DNA from 2 places in the Methylocella silvestris BL2 genome. Region 2 is predicted to be linked to the other one. Evidence: predicted binding sites of a transcription regulator. Region 2 holds the regulator's gene; the other holds the start of a gene.
The links. Region 2 encodes HrcA, which represses chaperone genes, less so after heat shock. Its sites were predicted from a motif close to GTTAGCACTCNCNNNNNGNGAGTGCTAAC; they were not measured.
Positions count from the first base shown of each region.

Region 1: the regulator HrcA is predicted to act here: its motif matches at 3,752-3,780, upstream of groES (co-chaperone GroES).

Region 1 is NC_011666.1:871,107-877,037, reverse strand. Features, by position in the region: gene MSIL_RS04120 (immunity 52 family protein) at 1-102, opposite strand, end outside; gene MSIL_RS04115 (hypothetical protein) at 120-395, opposite strand; gene MSIL_RS21590 (hypothetical protein) at 467-865, opposite strand; gene MSIL_RS04105 (integration host factor subunit alpha) at 1,146-1,502, opposite strand; gene groL (chaperonin GroEL) at 1,689-3,332, opposite strand; gene groES (co-chaperone GroES) at 3,379-3,666, opposite strand; gene MSIL_RS04090 (cytochrome b) at 4,016-4,588, shown strand; gene MSIL_RS04085 (SDR family oxidoreductase) at 4,671-5,447, shown strand; gene MSIL_RS04080 (hypothetical protein) at 5,479-5,739, opposite strand; gene MSIL_RS04075 (CCA tRNA nucleotidyltransferase) at 5,860-5,931, opposite strand, start outside.
Region 2 is NC_011666.1:2,518,047-2,523,977, forward strand. Features, by position in the region: gene MSIL_RS11865 (DUF6165 family protein) at 1-1,761, opposite strand, end outside; gene MSIL_RS11870 (response regulator) at 2,061-2,426, shown strand; gene hrcA (heat-inducible transcriptional repressor HrcA) at 2,521-3,615, shown strand; gene MSIL_RS11880 (MarR family winged helix-turn-helix transcriptional regulator) at 3,640-4,128, opposite strand; gene mutS (DNA mismatch repair protein MutS) at 4,251-5,931, opposite strand, start outside.

The DNA of each region.
Region 1 (5,931 bases), 1.6 Mb from region 2:
CCGGTCGATGCATGTGAGAAAGCGCGCTGCGATCACGTCGGGCGTCTCTGCTCGTGGTCCCCAGCCGGCGTGAATGTAGTATTCCGGCGAATTTGCGCGCATTATTTCGATCGAAATTTCTATCGGAGCTGCGGCCACTTCATCCTCGAATTTGGATTTGGCACGCCGGAAGGATGCGGAAAGAAAAAAACTCTGATACTTTTCAGCTCATACTCATTGTCAAAGGCTTTTTGAGCGAGAATGTATGCTTCCAGTTCATGGAAATACCATTCGATCGGCCGTCCGCCGCTCGCTTTGACTTGCCTTCCTGCCTGATCTACCCAATCCTCAGCAAGCCTGTCTTGTCGCCAATCTGACCGCATCATCTCCGCATAATGCCCCTTGGCTTCGATCATGGCGCCGTCGGTTTCGCGGCAGTCGTCGAATTTGACGAATCTGCCCGTCGCCGGCTCGGTCAGCCCGAAGGTCAGCTCGGCGGCAGTTGTGGGCGGCGTTGCGGATTGGCGACGTCGCGGATGAACTGTTGATACTGAATATCGAAGGTCTTGCGCCCATTGATGCTCTCTGAAACTGGCGCGGGGCAGAGCTTTGGCTCCTGCCGCTCTTCTTCCGTCCGCGCGACGGCCCCTGCGCCTGCGGCGGCGTCGCCTTTTGCCTTCGCCGCCGCGCGCAAGACGTCGGGATCGACGACGACCGAGGCGCCGACGGCGCGGGCGATTGGCGCGCCGGTCTCATCGCGGAAAATTCCATCCGCGCCAAGGTGGGCGGCGGCGACCATCTCCTCCCCCGCCGCGCCCATCCGTTTAACGCGCAGCGAGCCTTCATCATGATTGACTGTGTAGTTGAGGCCCGGCCCGCTGGGCACTGCGCCTTGTGATGTGACGCCTTGGTTTGGCGAGGGGATGAAGATCAGGCCGAAAGCGGCCGCCGCCCCTGCAATGCCCACGGCGACGCTGGCCGGGGATTCCGCCGCAGCGGGGCGATGATCGTCCCGGCGCCAAGAACAACGCCGCCCTCTGAAATTTCCAAATGTCGGCGCAAGGGGCGCTTGAGCGCCGAAAACTCCGCCTCGAACCGCTCGATTGCGCAGGGCAAGCTCGGTAAGATGGCCGGGTTGCGCTAAACCTCAGCCTGGAGCGAAGCCTCTAATCTTCCGCGTCGGGCGGCGCGGCGGCGCCATTGACGCAGCCTGACAGCACGGGCGAGGGCTTGAAGGTCAACACGCGGCGCGGCTTGATCGGCGCCTCGACGCCGGTGCGGGGATTGCGGCCGATCCGCTCACGCTTGGCGCGGACGGAAAACAGGCCGAACGAGCGGAGTTTGACGCAATCGCCGCGCACCAGCGCCTCGGCGATTTCCTCCAGCGCCATCTCAAAAATGTCCCGCGCCTGCGCGCGCGACAAATTGGGGCATGCCTCATAGACGGCGTCGAGCAACGCCGCGCGGGTCGCTGTTCGCCTGATCGCGTCCGCGTCCGAACGCGGCTCCGACGCTTGTCGCACCTTGGATTCTCCCCGCTGTCTTAACTTGTTGGATTTGATTAGAGCATATTTGAAACCTTTGGGAAGCGATGTCGCTCAAGTATTGCGTCGGAAATATGAGCGCGCATTGCGCTCGCCCGCCGCGCGCAAAAAAAGCCCCGGATCGCTCCGGGGCCTTTGCCTGATTTAGAGACGGGTCGGACCGGATCAGAAATCCATGCCGCCCATGCCGCCCATTCCGCCGCCGCCTGGCATGGCGGGGGAGTCCTTCTTGGGCTGCTCGGCGATGATCGCCTCGGTGGTGATGAGGAGGCCGCCGACGGAGGCCGCGTCCTGCAAGGCGGTGCGCACGACCTTGGTCGGGTCGATGATGCCGAGCTTGACGAGATCGCCATATTCGTCCGTCTGGGCATTATAGCCGTAAGCGTAGGACGGATTTTCGATCAGCTTGCCGACCACGACGGCGCCGTCGCCGCCCGAATTGTCGACGATCTGGCGAGCCGGGGTCTGGATCGCCTTGCGGACGATGTCGACGCCGGTCTTCTGGTCGGCATTTTCGACCGTCAGGCCTTCGAGGGCCTTGATGGCGCGCAGCAGCGCGACGCCGCCGCCCGGCAACACGCCTTCTTCAACCGCCGCGCGGGTCGCGTTGAGCGCGTCGTCGACGCGGTCCTTCTTTTCCTTCACTTCGACTTCCGACGCGCCGCCGACGCGGATGACGGCGACGCCGCCCGCGAGCTTGGCGAGACGCTCCTGCATCTTCTCACGGTCGTAATCGGAGGTCGTTTCGGCGATCTGCGACTTGATCTGGGCGATGCGGGCCTCGATCTCCCCCTTCGCGCCGGCGCCGTCGATGATCGTCGTCGATTCCTTGTCGATGCGGATCCGCTTGGCGCGGCCGAGCATCTGCAGGGTGACGTTCTCGAGCTTGATGCCGATTTCTTCCGAGATCAGCGTGCCGCTGGTCAGAATGGCGATGTCTTCGAGCATGGCCTTGCGGCGATCGCCGAAGCCCGGAGCCTTCACGGCCGCGACCTTGAGGCCGCCGCGCAGCTTGTTGACGACGAGGGTGGCGAGAGCTTCGCCTTCAACGTCTTCAGCGATGATGACGAGGGGCTTGCCGGACTGGACGACGGCTTCGAGCACGGGCAGCAACGCCTGCAGCGAGGACAGCTTCTTCTCGTGGACGAGAATAAAGGGGTCTTCGAGCTCGGCGATCATCTTCTCGGCGTTGGTGATGAAGTAGGGCGAGAGGTAGCCGCGGTCGAACTGCATGCCTTCGACGACGTCGAGCTCGGTCTCAAGGCTCTTGGCCTCTTCCACCGTGATCACGCCCTCATTGCCGACTTTCTGCATCGCGGTCGAGATCATCTCGCCGACCGATTTGTCGCCATTGGCTGAAATCGTGCCGACCTGGGCGATCTCCTCGTTCGAGGTGACCTTCTTCGAATTGGCCTTGAGATCGGCGACGACGGCGGCGACGGCGATGTCGATGCCGCGCTTCAGATCCATCGGGTTAAGGCCGGCGGCGACGGCCTTGGTGCCTTCGCGTACGATTGAAGCGGCGAGGATGGTGGCGGTGGTGGTGCCGTCGCCCGCAGCGTCGTTCTGCTTCGAGGCGACTTCACGGATCAGCTGGGCGCCGAGATTCTCGAACTTGTCGGAGAGTTCGATTTCCTTGGCGACCGTCACGCCGTCCTTGGTGATGCGCGGCGCGCCGAATGACTTTTCGATGACGACGTTGCGGCCTTTCGGGCCGAGCGTGACCTTGACGGCGTTGTTCAGAATATCAATGCCGCGAAGCATGCGATCGCGGGCATCCGACGAGAAGCGGACGTCTTTGGCTGCCATGTTGGAAACTCCTGGAACAGTCTAAATTCTAAAAAGGGCCGGTCGATCAGGCGACGACGCCGAGGATGTCGCTTTCCTTCATGATGAGCAGATCCTGCCCATCGATCTTGACCTCGGTGCCCGACCATTTGCCGAACAGAACCTTGTCGCCGGCCTTGACGTCGAGGGGGGTCAGCTTGCCGCTGTCGTCGCGTCCGCCGGGACCCACGGCGATGATTTCGCCTTCTTGCGGCTTCTCCTTGGCGGTGTCGGGGATGATGATCCCGCCTTTGGTCTTTTCCTCGCCTTCGAGGCGCTTGACGACGACGCGATCGTGCAGAGGACGAAAGCTCATGACGAATTCCTTGGCTGGCCGCTGGAGGCGCTTGCTCCGCGCGAATACGCCCCGTAAAAGGCGGCAGGTGAAACACGGGCGCTTTGTTAGCACTCTCATGTGATGAGTGCCAAACGCAGCCCGTATCTATGCGCCGGCGCCTTGGCTGTCAAGCCTGCCGCATCCGCCGTTTCTTACTTGGGCGCAAGTTAAACGCCGCCGTTCCTGCCGGCTTTACGCCCATTGGACCGGCTTGCGCGGCGCCAAAAGCGCGCCTAGAACTCATCTAAAATTATACAGCCGAACTGCGCGCGCCGCCAAAAGGCGAGCGAAGAATCGGACAAAAAACGCTTTAGGGAGCGAAACGGGAATGACCGATCGGACGCATTCGACCTATGATCCGACGACGATTGCGCTGCATTGGCTTTCAGCCCTGATGATCGTCGCGCTCTGGTTCATCGGCCGCGTCGCGGATTTCATCCCGCGCGGGACGCTGAACACCAATGTCTGGTCGATTCATGTCGCGCTCGGCTTCGCCCTCGTGACAGTGCTGCTGTGGCGGATCGTCTGGCGTTTTACAGGACGGCGCCATCTGCCGGCCGTCTATCCCGGCCCGACCCATGTCCTTGCCGTCTCCTCGCATGTCGCTTTGTACGTGTTGTTGGTGACGGTGGTCACGCTTGGCGTCGTCAATGCTTTTGTCCGCGGCTTCAATCTTTTCGACATCGCCGCGCTGCCGCAATTCGGCGACAAGGAATTGCGCAAGCCGATCACCTATTGGCACGGCCTCGCCGCCAATGCTCTGCTGGCCCTGGCGCTGCTGCATTCCATCGCGGCGCTCTATCATCATCATGTCTTAAAAGACAAGGTTCTGACCCGCATGCTGCCGCAGCGCCGGCCCTTCCCGCCTATGGAGGAGAGGTTCGAGCAGTTCGACAGCTGAACGCGCCGCCAGCGGGCGCTTGACGCGCCGCCCGGAAGCCGGGAAAAGCCATGGCTTGAGGTCGAAACCCCGGGCCAGCTAAATGGACGAGCAAAGGCTAAGCGGCAAGGCGCCGGCCGCGCTCGTGACAGGCGGGGGCCGGCGGATCGGCCTCGCTATCGCCTGCCGCCTCGCCCGAGCTGGCTATGCCGTCGCAATTCATTGCAGCCCGTCCTCGCTGGCCGAAGCGGAGCGCGAGGCGGAGAAGATCATCCATGAAGGCGGCCGCGCCTCTGCGCTCGGCGCGGATCTTTCCGACGCAGCGGCGGTCGATCAGTTGATTCCGAGGGCCGGCGCGGCGTTCGGCGCTTTAAGCCTCCTTGTCAACAATGCGTCGACCTTCGAAAGGGATTCGCCGGCCGATTTCACGCTCGATCAATGGGAGCGAAATTTCGCCGTCAATCTGCGCGCGCCCTGCGTCCTCGCGCGCAGATTCGCCGAGACCGCGCCGCGGGGAGCGAATGCGTCGATCGTCAATATCATCGACCAGCGCGTGCTGCGGCTGACGCCGCAATTCTTTTCCTACACCTTGAGCAAGGCGGCGCTTTGGACCGCGACGCAAACGATGGCGCAGGGTTTTGCGCCTTTGGGGGTGAGGGTCAACGCGGTCGGCCCGGGCCCGGCGCTCGCCAATACGATCCAGGGCGAGGCGGGTTTTTTGCGCGAGGTCGCCGGCCTGCCGCTCGAAGGGCCGATCGAGCCCGACGAGATCGCCGAAGCCGTGCTTTATCTGGCGCGGGCGCGCCACGTCACCGGCCAGATGATCGCGGTCGACGCCGGACAGCATCTTTCCTGGGCGACGCCGGACATCGTGCTGTGAGGACGCGGGGGCGCCCGCCGGCGCGAAGCGCTCAGTCCGCGCTCGGCAGGCGGCGCATGGTGAATTCAATGCGATCGTCCGACAATTCGCGCCAGGATTCGATCTCGGTCATATAGGCCGCCTTCGGAAACCGCGTAAACCACTCCCGCGCCTTGTCGCGCGCTTCGCCGCGCGGCAAAGTGTAGGTCTCGCGCCGCCAGCCGCCGGCCGCCGCTTCATCGGCGGCGCGGGCGCGCGAGCGCCGCGCCAGCCGCCGCGCGACGTCCGATGGGGTTTTTTCCTCCGCGCTCACTTTTGCAGCAAACTCCACGCCGATTTTTGCATCATAGCGCGGCGACGCCGCGCCAAAAACCTCGCTGGCCGCTGAAAGATAAAGTTTGAGGCTTTGCGCCGCCGCCGATTGCCGACGCGGTTAACGATTGGCGGCGGAACTGGTCCTCGACACCGAATCGAGCAGGGCGTCGAGTTTTTCCCGGTCGTCCGA
Region 2 (5,931 bases):
CAGACTGAGCAAGGCGGATGCAAAATCATACCGGTCTTGAGGGTCCAGGGAGTCGATCATCCGAACGCGGGAATCCAGGCTGCGCAGCAGCCTTTGCATGGTCCTGCGGCACAACAGGGTGACTTCAGCCCCGCGCTCCTCAAGCAAGGGAATGTAGCGGCAGAACTGGATGAGATCGCCAAGCCCCTGTTCATCGTAAACGAGAATTTTTTTGCCCGTCAGATCCTCGCCGGTCCACCGGGCCGCCGCGGGAATGATGGGTCTCGGCGGCGCGTTGGATCGATCCCAACGACTTTCAAAGTCGCGAAAACCTTCTTTCAGCCTCCCCATCAGCAACAGCGCTCCGGCCCTGTTGTTGCGCGCATCTGGATAGTCTGGCTTGTAGTGTATGGCCTCGTTGAAACATGCAAGCGCTTCGTCGACATCCCCCTGTTCCTTCAGAGCGACGCCAAGGCTTGACAGCGCCTCCGGATAATGAGGGGAAAGCCGGAGCGCCTCATGGTAGGAGGCGACGGCGTCGGCGAGCCGGTCCATCTCCTGCAAGACGTTGCCGCGATTGAGCCAGGCCTCCGGCGCGGCCGGTCGGACGGACACGGCAAGGTCGAGCGAAACGAGCGCCTCCTCGAGCCGCCCAAGGCGGTGCAGCGCCGCGCCGCGCAAGCCCAACGCCTGCGGGTATTTTGGATCATGCCGCAACGCCTCGTCGCAATGGCGGATCGCTTCGTCGAGGCGGCCCCATTGCAGGCAGATATTGGCGCGGTTGGTCAGCGCCGGCAGGAACGCGGGCCTGATTTTCAGCGCCGCGGCATAGGCCATATAGGCGTCCTCGAGCCGGCCGAGTTCATGCAACAGATTGCCGCGATTGCAGATCGCCTCGCAGTAGCGGGGGTCGAGCACGAGAGCCGCGTCATAAGCGGCAAGGGCGGCCGACCGCCGGCCCAGCGCCTGCAAAGCAATGCCCTTGTTGTAGAGCGCCTGCGGATAACCCCCAGGCCGGCGCGCTGCGCGGTCGTAGCAGACGATCGCTTCATCGAGCCGTCCGAGTTTTTGCAACACATTGCCGCGATTGAGCTCGGTCTCGGGATCGGGCGGCCCGGATTGCGCCGCCGCCTCATAGGCGGCGAGCGCGTCTTCGTTGCGGCCGAGCTTTTGCAGCACCGAGCCCTTGTTGAAGAGGGCTCCGCCATTGTTGGGGCGCAGCGCGATGATCGCTTCGAAACAGGACAGCGCCTCAGTAAGACGGCCAAATCGTTCGAGCAGAGCGCCGCGATTGGTCAACGCCTCGCAATGCTTGGGCTGCGCCCGCAAAGCGCCTTCATAGGAGACGAGCGCTTCGTTCATGCGGCCAAGACTCTGTAAAATGACGCCGATGCTGAACAGCGCGTCGGCGTCGTTCGGGCGCAGTTTCAGGATGTCCTCAAAAGCCTCGAGCGCATCCTCGGGCTGGCCGAGTCTTTGCAGCACGATGGCGCGCGCGCTGAGCACCTCGAAATAATCGGGCTTCAAGGCGAGCGCGCGCTCGAACCAGATCAGCGCCTCGCGCAGATCCCCGGCGTTGAAGCAAATCAGCCCGAAGACATAACAGGCGAGATCGCTCCGCGCCGCCCGCTGGGCGTGTCCGCCGAGCTCCGCCAGCGCCTCGTCCGGTTGGCCGGAATTCAGAAAGGCGAACGCCCGCGTAATCGCGACCTGCAGCAGCGCTTTGTCGCGACTATGGCCTTGACCCGAAACAGCCGCGCTTTCATATTTTGGCACGCTCATGCATATCTCGCGAACAGCGCCGAGCCGTGCGCGCCGGCCGAGGCGAATTGAAAAGAGCTCGAGTGGGCGACTCGCGTCGAGAAGCGCCGCCCGCGGCGACCGCGGGTCGAGGGTTGGTTTGCACGGTTGTATGCGCTCGCGGCTTTCCCTCAGCGGACTGCCCGAGGCCATTCAAGGGCCGCAAGCTTTCGCCAGCCTGACGACTCGCCCCACATGAGATTTCACGCCGGATTTTAGGGAACCAATCAAGCGTTGCCGGATTTACTTCGGAGAGTCCTTGCGTTTGATGGCGGAGCGCCTTGAAAATCGACAGTGAATTCCGCGTTCTTGTTGTTGAGGACGAAGCCTTGATCAGCATGTTGATCGAGGACATGCTCGCCGATATCGGCTGCAACTATGTTGAGGTCGCGCCCTCGGTGGAAGCGGCGCTCGATGCGCTCACGCGCACAAAGCCCGATTTTGCGATGCTGGACATCAATCTGAATGGCAAACGGAGCTTTCCGATTGCCGACGTGCTGATTTCGCGCGCGATCCCCTTCATCTTCCTTTCGGGCTACGGCCCGCGCGGGCTCGATCAATGCTATGCGGGGACAAAAGTGCTGCAAAAGCCTTTTCAGCTTGGCGACCTTGAAAGCTGTCTCGAAGACGCGCTTGCGCCCGGCTGACGCATCAACACGCCCGCGCTGACGACGCCGCGTCCAGATCAGAGGCTGCATCGCGGCGCTTGCATCGGCGCGGCCCCGCGGCCATTGTCCTGAGATGGCCACGCCTCTCGACCACTCCCTCGATCGGGTGCGCTCCCGAGGCCTCACCAGCCTCAACGAGCGGTCCCGAGAAATCTTCCGGCAAATCGTCGATTCCTATCTTGCCTATGGCGAGGCGGTCGGCTCGCGCCAGGTGTCGAAGCTGCTGCCGACGCCGTTGTCTCCGGCGTCCGTTCGCAACGTCATGCAGGACCTCGAAGAAATCGGGCTGATTTACGCGCCCCATACCAGCGCGGGACGACTGCCGACCGAGCTTGGTCTGCGCTTTTTCGTCGACGCCATGCTGGAGCTCGGCGACGTCGGCCCCGGCGAGCGGGAGCAGATCGAGGCGCAGGTCAAGGCCGCCGCCTATGAGCAGCCGCTCGAAGGCGTTCTTGGCGACGCGATGAGCCTGCTCTCCGGGCTGACGCGCGGCGCCGGCGTCGTGGTCACCATGAAGGAAGACGCGCGGCTGAAACATATCGAATTCGTGCGGCTCGAGCCCGAACGCGCGCTGGCCGTCCTCGTCGCCGACGATGGATCGATCGAAAACCGCATTCTGCATATCCCGCCGCTGCTGCCGCCTTCCGCTTTGGTCGAGGCGGCGAATTTCCTCAACGCGCGAATTCGTGGCCGCACCCTCGCCGAGGTCCGGCGCGAGATCGAAGCCTCGCAGACCGCAGCCGAGCGTGAGCTTGGCGAGCTGACCGCCCGGCTGGTCGACGCCGGCCTTGCGAGCTGGGCCGACAGCGCGGGCAGCGGCCCGCAGCTGATCGTCAGGGGTCAGGCCAATCTGCTGCAGGACCTCACCGCGATCGAAGATCTCGAACGTATCCGCCTGCTGTTCGCCGATCTCGAGACCAAAAAGGACGTGATCGACCTTTTGAGCCGGGCGGACAGCGGCGAGGGGGTGCGCATCTTCATCGGCTCGGAAAACAAGCTGTTCTCGCTCTCCGGCTCGTCCATGATCGCCGCGCCCTTCCACGACGAGCATCAGCGCATCGTCGGCGTGCTCGGGGTGATCGGGCCGACGCGGCTGAATTACGCGCGCATCGTGCCGATGGTCGATTACACCTCGAAGGTGGTGTCGCGGATGCTGCAAAATCGCTGACGCGGCAAGCTGTTGCTCCGACCTTCAGCCCGGATCGAGCCGCGAACCGGCCTTCGGCGGCTTGTCCGGCTTTTCGCGCTTGCCGAGCAGCGCGTTGCGGATCCGCCGCAACTCCTTGCGCACGGCCTTCAAATCCTCCGGCGACCGGCCCATCGCCCGGGCGATCTCGCCGGGAATGGTTTTGGCCGAGGCGCGCATGTCGCCGCCCTTTTGCGTCAGGCTGACGCGCACCTGACGCTCATCCTTCGGATCGCGCGCGCGGGCGAGCAAGCCAGAGGCCTCAAGCCGCTTCAGGAGCGGAGTCAGGGTGCCGGAATCGAGATAGACGCGCTCGCCAATGGCCTTGACCGTAATGTCGTCGGCCTCCCACAACACAAGCATCACCAGATATTGCGGGTAGGTAAGGCCGAGCGGCTCCAACAGCGGCGCATAGACCTTGTTCACCGCATGCAGGGTCGAATAGAGGGCGAAGCAGACCTGCTGGTCCACGCGCGGCAGTTCGTCATCGGCCATTGCGAGCGCCCCCTTCGCCGCCCTTCCGGGCAGCGTCATCTATACGATTGATTTGCAGGCAATGAAACGGCGATCCGCATAAGGGCGCAAACAAGGACGGCCCTGTCCAGATCAACGCAAGCTTACGCCTCGCCGGCGCGCAAACGTTTCAGGCGATAGAGCTCCTCCAGCGCGGCCCGCGGCGAGAGCTCGTCCGGGTTCACCGCGTCGAGCGCAGCTCCAAGGGCGTCGGCGGACCCGCCGCCATGGGCGATCTCAGCCGGCTCCGGGGCCTTGACGTAAGACGCGGAAAACAGCGGCAGATCGGCGACGAGCCGGTCGCGGCTGCTCATGCGCTCCGCCGCCTCGAATTCGGACAGGAGCAGCCTTGCCCGCGCGACCACCTGCGCCGGCAGCCCGGCCAGCTTCGCCACCTGCACGCCATAGGATTGGTCGGCGGCGCCAGCGATGATCTCGTGCAGAAATATGACATCGCCCTTCCACTCGCTGACGCGCACGGTCAGATTGTCGATCCGCGCCAGCCGTTTGCCAAGCTGGGTCAGCTCGTGGAAATGGGTGGCGAACAGCGCCCGGCTGCGATTGACCTCATGCAGATGCTCCATCACCGCCCAGGCGATCGAGAGGCCGTCGAAGGTCGCCGTGCCGCGGCCAATCTCGTCGAGAATGACCAGCGATCGGGCTCTGGCGGAATTGAGGATCGCCGCTGTCTCGACCATCTCGACCATGAAGGTCGAGCGCCCGCGCGCGAGATCGTCCGACGCGCCGACGCGCGAAAACAGCCGGTCGACGACGCCGATATGGGCGCGCCGCGCGGGCACGAAGGAGCCGATCTGCGCCAGCACGGCGATCAGCGCGTTCTGGCGCAGATAGGTCGATTTGCCGGCCATATTCGGCCCGGTGACGACGGCGATGCGGCCGCCCTCCTCCGCGAGCCCGGACAGATCGCAATCATTGGCGACGAAGGGCGCGCCGCCGCGGCGCAGCGCCGCCTCAACCACCGGATGGCGGCCGCCTTCGATGTGAAATTTCAGCGAGCCGTCGACCTCCGGCCGGGTCCAGCCGCAATCCGCGGCGAGTTCCGCCAGGCCCGCCGCCGCGTCGATGCAGGCGAGCGCCGCTGCGGCGCGCTTGATCGCCTCGCCCTGCGCCAGCAGGGTCGCTGCGAGCTCATCGAAAATCGACAGTTCCCGGACAAGCGCCTGATCGGCGGCCGTTGAGATTTTCACGTCGAGCTCGGAGAGCTCCGGCGTCGAGAAGCGCATTGCGCCAGCCATCGTTTGACGATGGATGAACATGGCGTCAAACGGCGGCTTCAGCAGTTTCTCGCCCTGCGCCTGCGGCGCTTCCAGATAGAACCCGAGAAAATTATTATGCTTCAGCTTGAGCTGGCGCATGTCGGCGAGGTCGCAATAGCGCGCCTGCAGAGCCGCGACGACCTTGCGCGTATCGTCGCGCAGCGCCCGCAACTCGTCGAGGCCGGCGTCGAAATCTGGGGCGACGAAGCCGCCGTCGCGCCGGTTGAGCGGCAGGGCGTCGGCGAGCGCCGATTGAAGCTTCTGCGGGACCAGCGGATCGAGCGCGCCAGCCGCCGCGCATGCCTGCGCAAGTTCGCCGGGAAGATTTTCCGCGGCGCGGAGCGTCTCCACGAGCGCGCGGGCGGCGAAGAATCCGTCGCGCAGGGCGGCGAGATCGCGCGGACCGCCGCGCTCGAGCGCAAGCCGCGCGATTGCGCGCATGAGATCGGGCGCGGCTTTCAGCGCCCGCCGCGCCGCCTCGCGCAGCGCCGGCTCGTCGAAGAAGAAG